2 linked regions of the Granulimonas faecalis genome follow. The protein of the gene in region 2 interacts with the protein of the main gene of each other region in a pairwise test. Links are inferred from orthologs where the notes say so. Each region holds a gene or a part of one and is shown on either strand. Other genes may lie near its edges.

The links. The genes of interacting proteins can lie anywhere in the genome.
Region 1: the proteins of rlmB (region 2) and OR600_RS01240 interact in binary tests that used the Escherichia coli proteins (3 or more experiments, as listed by UniProt). The link is inferred for Granulimonas faecalis from one-to-one orthologs.

The regions. Positions count from the first base shown.
Region 1 is NZ_BQKC01000001.1:265,684-269,153, reverse strand. What follows is about bases 623-3,470. They hold OR600_RS01240 (NAD(P)H-hydrate epimerase), read right to left. Parts: upstream 2,936-3,470; coding sequence 1,310-2,935; downstream 623-1,309. Other genes in these bases: OR600_RS01235 (holo-ACP synthase), read right to left, coding at 2,940-3,470; alr (alanine racemase), read right to left, coding at 623-1,308. In the rest of the region: OR600_RS01250 (uracil-DNA glycosylase), read right to left, coding at 1-137; more of alr, read right to left, coding at 148-622. UniProt on the Escherichia coli protein: Bifunctional enzyme that catalyzes the epimerization of the S- and R-forms of NAD(P)HX and the dehydration of the S-form of NAD(P)HX at the expense of ADP, which is converted to AMP.
Region 2 is NZ_BQKC01000001.1:512,858-516,271, reverse strand. The notes cover bases 624-3,414. They hold rlmB (23S rRNA (guanosine(2251)-2'-O)-methyltransferase RlmB), read right to left. Parts: upstream 2,634-3,414; coding sequence 1,614-2,633; downstream 624-1,613. Other genes in these bases: cysS (cysteine--tRNA ligase), read right to left, coding at 2,636-3,414; OR600_RS02270 (NYN domain-containing protein), read right to left, coding at 1,058-1,621. Outside these bases: tuf (elongation factor Tu), read right to left, coding at 1-371. UniProt on the Escherichia coli protein: Specifically methylates the ribose of guanosine 2251 in 23S rRNA.

The DNA of each region.
Region 1 (3,470 bases), 250 kb from region 2 along the record:
CCGTCGCCGAACACGATGTTCGTGCGCGTCTCGCAGAGCGGGCACCTGCGGCAGTCGCCGAGGAGGTCGCGCACGGCCGACAGCGGCACCTCGCCGGGGCGCTGATTCTCGTAACCCGGGATCTTGAGCATGGCCATAGCTGCCCCCTTAGACGTAGACCTTCTCGAGCCTGAGGCCGAAGTCGCAGACGACCTCGTAGTTGATGGTGCCCGACAGCTCGGCGAGCTCCTCGGCCGTTATCTCCTCGTCGCCGTCCACACCCATGAGGGTGACGAGGTCGCCCTCCTCCACGGGGCCGCAGGGGCGGTACTGCCGCACCTGGTTGACCTCCACGGCGAACATGCACTGGTCCATGCAGACGTTGCCCACCTGGCGGTGGCGCCGGCCGCGGCAGAGCACCTCGGCGCGGTTGGAGAGGATGCGCCCGTAGCCGTCGGCGTAGCCGACGGGAATCGTGGCCACCTGCACCGAGGAGGTGGTCACGCGCCAGGTCATGCCGTAGGAGACCCCCGTACCCACCGGCGGCCAGCCGCAGCGGGTGACCCGGGCGCGCACGGCCATGGCCGGTTCGAGGTCGATGTGGTCGCGGCTGGGCTCGCAGGGGTGCAGGCCGTAGAGGCCGATACCCACGCGCACCATGTCGTAGTGGGTGTCCTTGTGGAGCACCACCGAGGGGGTGTTGTCGCAGTGAACGAGGCCCGGGTCGAACCCGGCGTCGCGCAGGGCCGCCACAGCCTCGTCGAAGTGGCTGCGTTGGAGCTCCCAGTCCCAGTCGCCCGGCACGTCCGCCGTGGCGAAGTGCGTGAAGGTGCCGGCGCACACGAGACCGGAGTGGAAGTCCACGGCGCGCCGGAACTCCACGGCCTCGGCCCAGGGCACGCCTATGCGCGTCATGCCGGTGTCCAGCGCCAGGTGGTAGGCCCCCTGGCGGCCGCCGGCCGCGGCGTACTCGCCAAAGGCCAGGGCGAACTCCGTGGTGTAGACCGAGGGCATGAGGTCGTAGGCGAGGAGGTCGGGGATGGCCGTGGCAGGGGGCTGCGAGAGGACGAGGATAGGCTTGGAGACCTCGGCCTCGCGCAGGGCGATGCCCTCGCGCACCGTGGCCACGGCGAAGGCGTCGGCGCCGGACGCGGCCATGAGGGGGGCGCACACGGCGGCACCGTGGCCGTAGGCGTCGGCCTTCACCACGCACATGAGCTTGACGCCCCGTGCGAGGCGCTTCTTGTACTCGCGGGTGTTGTGACGGATGGCGGAGCGGCTCACCTCCACCCAGGCCCAGCGGGTGTCGGGGCAGCGGCTCTCCGCCACCTCACTCACCTTCCTCGGGCGACACACCGGCGACGGCCAGCGAGACCTGCTCCTCCATGGCGTCGAGGGCGAGGCCGAGGTTGCCGATGAGGTCGGAGGCCATCACGCCGCGGCTGCCGTGGGCCTCGGCGGCGAGGTTGGCGGCGAACCCGTGGACCTCGCAGGCGAAGGCGCACACGAGGGGGAGCACGTCGTTCTCCACGACGCCGCGGGCGAGGAGCGCCGCCATGATGCCGCCGAGCACGTCGCCGGAACCGGCGGTGGCCAGGCACGCAGGGCCGGGTTTGGGGAGCAGGGCGATCTCGACGCCCACGCAGCCCGTGGACTCGCCCTTGGCCACCACGCAGATGTCGGAGCCGCCGTCGGCCCAGACGATGCGGCGAGCGGCCTCGAGGGCGGCGGTGAGGGAGCTGGGCGGCTCGCCGGGCTGGCCCACGAGGCGGCCGAGCTCCCGGCGGTGCGGGGTGAGCACGAGCGGCGCCTCGCGGCGGATGAGCTCGGGGAAGTTGTCCAGGCGGTTCGTGGTCATGCGAGACAGCGCGTTGAGGGCGTCGGCGTCGAGCACGAGGGGGACGTCGCACTCGAGGAGCGACGAGACCACCGAGACGGTGTCGGCGCACACGCCCATGCCGGGGCCGCAGAGCACGCAGCTGCGCTGCTCGGCCATCTTGACGATCTCCGTGCGGGCGCCGGCCGAGAACATCCCCTCCTCGTTGGTGGGGAGCCCCACCACGGGGATCTCGAGGAGGTGGGTGCGGCACACCGTGGCGATGCGGTCGGGCACCACGAGGGTGACGTAGCCGGCACCGGAGCGGGCGGCCGCCATGGCGGCCATGACGGCGGCGCCGGGGAAGCGCGTGGAGCCGCCCACCACGAGGACGGAGCCACGGGAGTACTTGTCGACGTCGGCCGTGGGCTCCCGGAGGGTCTCGAGGTAGTCGGCCGTGTCGCAGCGCCAGGCCACCGGGTCGGCCTCCACCACGAGGCGCTCGGCCTGCTCGGCGAGGGGCGCGAGCACGATGGCGCCGCAGACGTCGCGGCCGCGGCCCGAGAGCAGGCCCGGCTTGAGGCAGATCATGGTCACCGTGGTGTCGGCGAAGACGGCGCCGCCCGGGGCGTGGCCGGTCTGGGCCGAGAGGCCGCTCGGCACGTCCACGGCCACCACGTGGGCGCCGCTGGCGTTGACCGCGTCGATCCAGATGTCGAAGGGCGCGGCAGGCTCGCCGTGGAACCCGGTGCCGAGCAGGGCGTCCACCACCACGGCCGCCTGGGCCAGGTGGGCGTCGAGCTCGTCGCGGCTGGGGGCCACGAAGAACGGCACGCCGGCGTTCACGGCCGACTGGGCGACCATGAGGGCGAGGGGGCTCTTGAGGGACTCGGGCTCCACGGGGGTCATGACCTCCACCTGGGCACCGGCCTTGGCCATGAGCTCGGCCGCCACCCAGCCGTCGCCGCCGTTGTTGCCGGTGCCGCAGAGCACCACCACAGGCCCGAGGTTGCCGAGGTCGAGCACCTCCTGGGCCACGGCGTGGCCGGCACGGCGCATGAGTTCGGCGAGGCTCACACCCTCCAGCGTGAGGTCCTGCTCGACCTTGCGGACGTCTTCGACGTTGAGAACCGGTTGCATGGGATCAGACCTCCTCGGGGCCCGCGGGCGCGGGCTGGGCCGCCTGGGCGGCCTTCCATTCTGTCTCCTGGACGCGCTCCAGGTCGTCGAGGACCGAGCGCGCCTCCTTGAACGAGCGGGTGAGCTCGGCCGCCGGGTCGGGCCGCTCCTCCTTGGGAGGGCGGGCGTCCTCGGTCACCGCCACGGCGATGGCCTGGGCCACGTCGCGGGTGTGGGAGAGCGAGAGCGCCACCTCCACGACGCCCCGCTCGGCGGCCAGCCGGGCGGCGGCGCCGGCGAGGCGCGCCTTGGGGGCGCCGGTGCGCGGGTCGGGCACCACCGAGACGTCGGCGAGGCCCATGCCCGCAAAGCCGCAGCCCAAGGCCTTGAGCACGGCCTCGCGGGCCGCGAAGCGCGCGGCGTACGACTCCGCGGGCCGGGCCCGGCCGTCGCAGTAGGCGCGCTCCTCGGCCGTGAACACCCGCTCCCTGAACCGGGGCGTGCGCTCCAGCACCCGCTCCATGCGGGCGATCTCGACCATATCGACCCCGACGCC
Region 2 (3,414 bases):
AGCAGGATGTGCTCGCGGGTCTGGGCCATGGGGCCGTCGGTGGCGGCGATGACCAGGATGGCGCCATCCATCTGGGCGGCACCCGAGATCATGTTCTTGATGTAGTCGGCGTGGCCGGGGCAGTCGACGTGGGCGTAGTGACGGTTCTCGGTCTCGTACTCCACGTGGGCGACGGAGATGGTGATGCCACGCTCGCGCTCCTCGGGGGCCTTGTCGATGTCCTCGAACGCGGTGAAGTTGGCGCGGCAGCCAGGGGTCTCGGAGAGAACCTTGGTGATCGCGGCGGTCAGCGTGGTCTTGCCGTGGTCGACGTGGCCGATGGTGCCGATATTGACATGCGGCTTAGTACGCTCGAACTTCTCCTTGGCCATGTGCCATCCTCCTTCTGGAAACAGGACTTCCCGCTTCGCAGCCATTGATGCCTACGTGCTAAATATGTCTAGCGGCCCCCGGAGGGACCGCAAGATAACCTGGTAGCGGTGACTGGATTCGAACCAGTGACGCCGCGGGTATGAACCGCGTGCTCTGACCAACTGAGCTACACCGCCATGCTTGAAATGGAGCCCGCGACCGGATTTGAACCGGTGACCTCTTCGTTACCAACGAAGTGCTCTACCGACTGAGCTACACGGGCATGGTGGGGATGCTTGGACTCGAACCAAGGAACCCATAGGGAGCGGATTTACAGTCCGCCGCAGTTGCCGCTGTGCCACATCCCCATCCGTTTTCAAGCCGCGCTGCCAGGTGCTGGACCCACAACGCGCTAGTGATACTACGCCCGGGGCAAATCCGTGTCAACGTATACCCCGGACCCGGGTGTATCCATACCATCGTTTCTGCACAACCCCAGCTAGACAACCCTATACGACCGCCATTACGGGGGTTTCCGATCGGAGGCGCCACCCACGCACCCAAATCGTACCGAGAAAAAAGGCGGCCCGCGGGCCGCCTTCGTCGGTGGGTGGAGCTGATGGTCGGATTCGAACCGACAACCGTCCGATTACAAGTCGGGTGCTCTGCCGTTGGAGCTACATCAGCGCAGGGACGATGATAGCGCTTAGACCCGGCGCCCGAGCAGTGCGTTGAGCTTGGCCGCCGTCTCGGGGTCCAGGCGGTCCTCCAGGCTCATGCGGGACCACGTGCGCTCCTCGCGCTCCCGCTCGATGGACCGGTTCATGGCCGCCACCTCGTGCACGAGCATACGGCTCGACACGCGGGTGACGCCCGGCCCCTCCACCGTGGCCTGGATCGTGCCGTCGGAGGTGACCACCGTGACCCGGCGGCCGGAGTCGCGCGCCTCGGTCACAAGCCCCTCGATGACGGTGTCCGCCGAGACGCCCCTGCGGGAGAAGACCTCCCGCACGCCGCCGCGCCTCGTCTCGGGGCGGTGCTCCCCGCGATTGTTGGCGCCGTCGTAGACGATGACGGCCTCGTACTCGTGCTGGGCGTAGGCGGCGACGTCGGCCAGGAGCGCCTCGCGGGCGCGGCCGAACGGGTCGGTGCCGAGGCGCTCGGGCACGGAGCCGTCGGGCTCGTCGAAGAGGTCCTGGTAGCGGGGGTCGGCGAAGAGCACGTTGTAGCCGTCCACCACGAGGAGGGCCCGAGGGGCCCCCTTAACCACGGTCGACGCCCCCCTCGCGGCCGGCCTCCCGGAGGCGCCGCATCCACTCGTAGGCCATGACCGTGGCGGCCTGGGCCACGTTGAGCGACTCCACGCGGCCGCGCTGGGGCAGGCGGCACGAGAAGTCGCAGCGGTCGAGGAGCAGGCGGCTCACGCCGGTCTGCTCGTTGCCCATGACCAGGCAGAAGCGACCGCCGAGCGGCGCGTCCCAGACGTCCTGCTCGGCGTGCTCGGTGGCCGCGCCGGCCCAGAACCCGGCCTCCTTGAGGCGGTCCACCGCCGTGGCGAGGTTGGAGACGCGCGCGATCGGCACGTGGAGCACGGCCCCGGCCGACGTCTTGTAGGCCCCCACGCCCACGGAGGCGGCGCGGGCCTTGGGGATCACGACGCCGGCGGCGCCCGCGACCTCGGCGGAGCGCACGATGGCGCCGAAGTTGCCCTCGTCGGTCACATGGTCGAGCACGAGCACGAGCGCGTCGCCGTCGCCGGCGGCCGCCACGACGTCCTCGAGGTCGGCGTAGGGGAAGTCATCGAGCTCCACGACCACGCCCTGATGGGCGCCGTGACTCGACATGGCGTCGAGGCGGGCCTTGGAGCAGATGTCCACCTCCACGCCGTCGGCCTCGAAGGTGGCGGCGAGCCGGGCGAGCTTGGGGTCCTGGCTGCCCTTGTTGAGGGCGATGTGGGCGCGCCTCACGGGCACGCCGGCGGCAAGGGCCTCGTCGACGGCGCGGCGGCCCTCCACGAGCACGCGCTCCTCGGCACGCGGCTGCCGGCGGGCGGCCTGCGGGCTCCCCTTGCCCTGGGCACCCCTGCGGCGGTCCCCCTTGGGGGCCTTGGGCGCCTGAGGGCCCGCCTTGCCGGCGAGGCCCGCCTTGCGGCCGTCGCGGCCCCTCCACTGGCGGCCGTCCTCGCTGCTCCAGGCGCGGGGGGCCTGGCCACGGCCCCGGCCGCGCCTCCCCTGCTGCCCGTTGCCCTGCTGGCCCCTGGGGCCCTGGTTCTTGGACGCCATGGTCAGCGCCCCCCTTCCTGACGGGTGATGCGGGTGCCGGCCTGGGTGTCCTCCACCACGAGGCCGAGGTCCGAGACGGCATCGCGGATGGCGTCGGCGCGCGCCCAGTCCTTCGCGGCGCGGGCCGCGGCGCGGGCGTCCACGAGGGCCGCCACGGCGCCGTCGACGTCGTCGCCGTCGAAGCCCACGAGGTCGCGGGCCACGTCCACGAGCCCGGCGGGCAGCGGGTCGGCCTGAGGCCGGACGCTCTCCAGGCCGAGCACCTCGAGGAGCTCCACGAGGGTGTCGGAGGCGCGCAGCAGCGTGGAGGTGCACGCCCCCGCCCCGGCGGCGTCGAGGTAGGCGTTGGCCTGGTTGGCGAGGGAGAAGACGGCGGCGAGGGCCGAGGACGTGTTGAAGTCGTCGTCCATGGCCGAGGTGAAGCCGTCGCGGGCGGCGTCGATGGCGTCGGACAGGGCCTGGGCGGCGTCGCCGCCGCAGCTGGAGCCGTCGGAGTTCTCGGCCGCCCAGCGCAGGTTCCTCGCCGTGGTGCGCAGGCGCTCCAGCGCGCCCACGCAGCCGTCGAGGCGCTCGAACGAGAAGTCGAGCGACGAGCGGTAGTGGGTCTGGAGCATGAGGAGGCGCACGGCGTCGGCCGGGTAGCGGTCGAGGACCTCCTTGAGCGTGTGGAAGTTGCCGAGCGACTTGCTCATCTTCTCGCCGTCGACGCGGAGCATGCCCGTGTGCATCCACAGGTTGGCCAGCGGCTCGTGCCAGCGGCAGCAGGCCTGGGCGCTCTCGT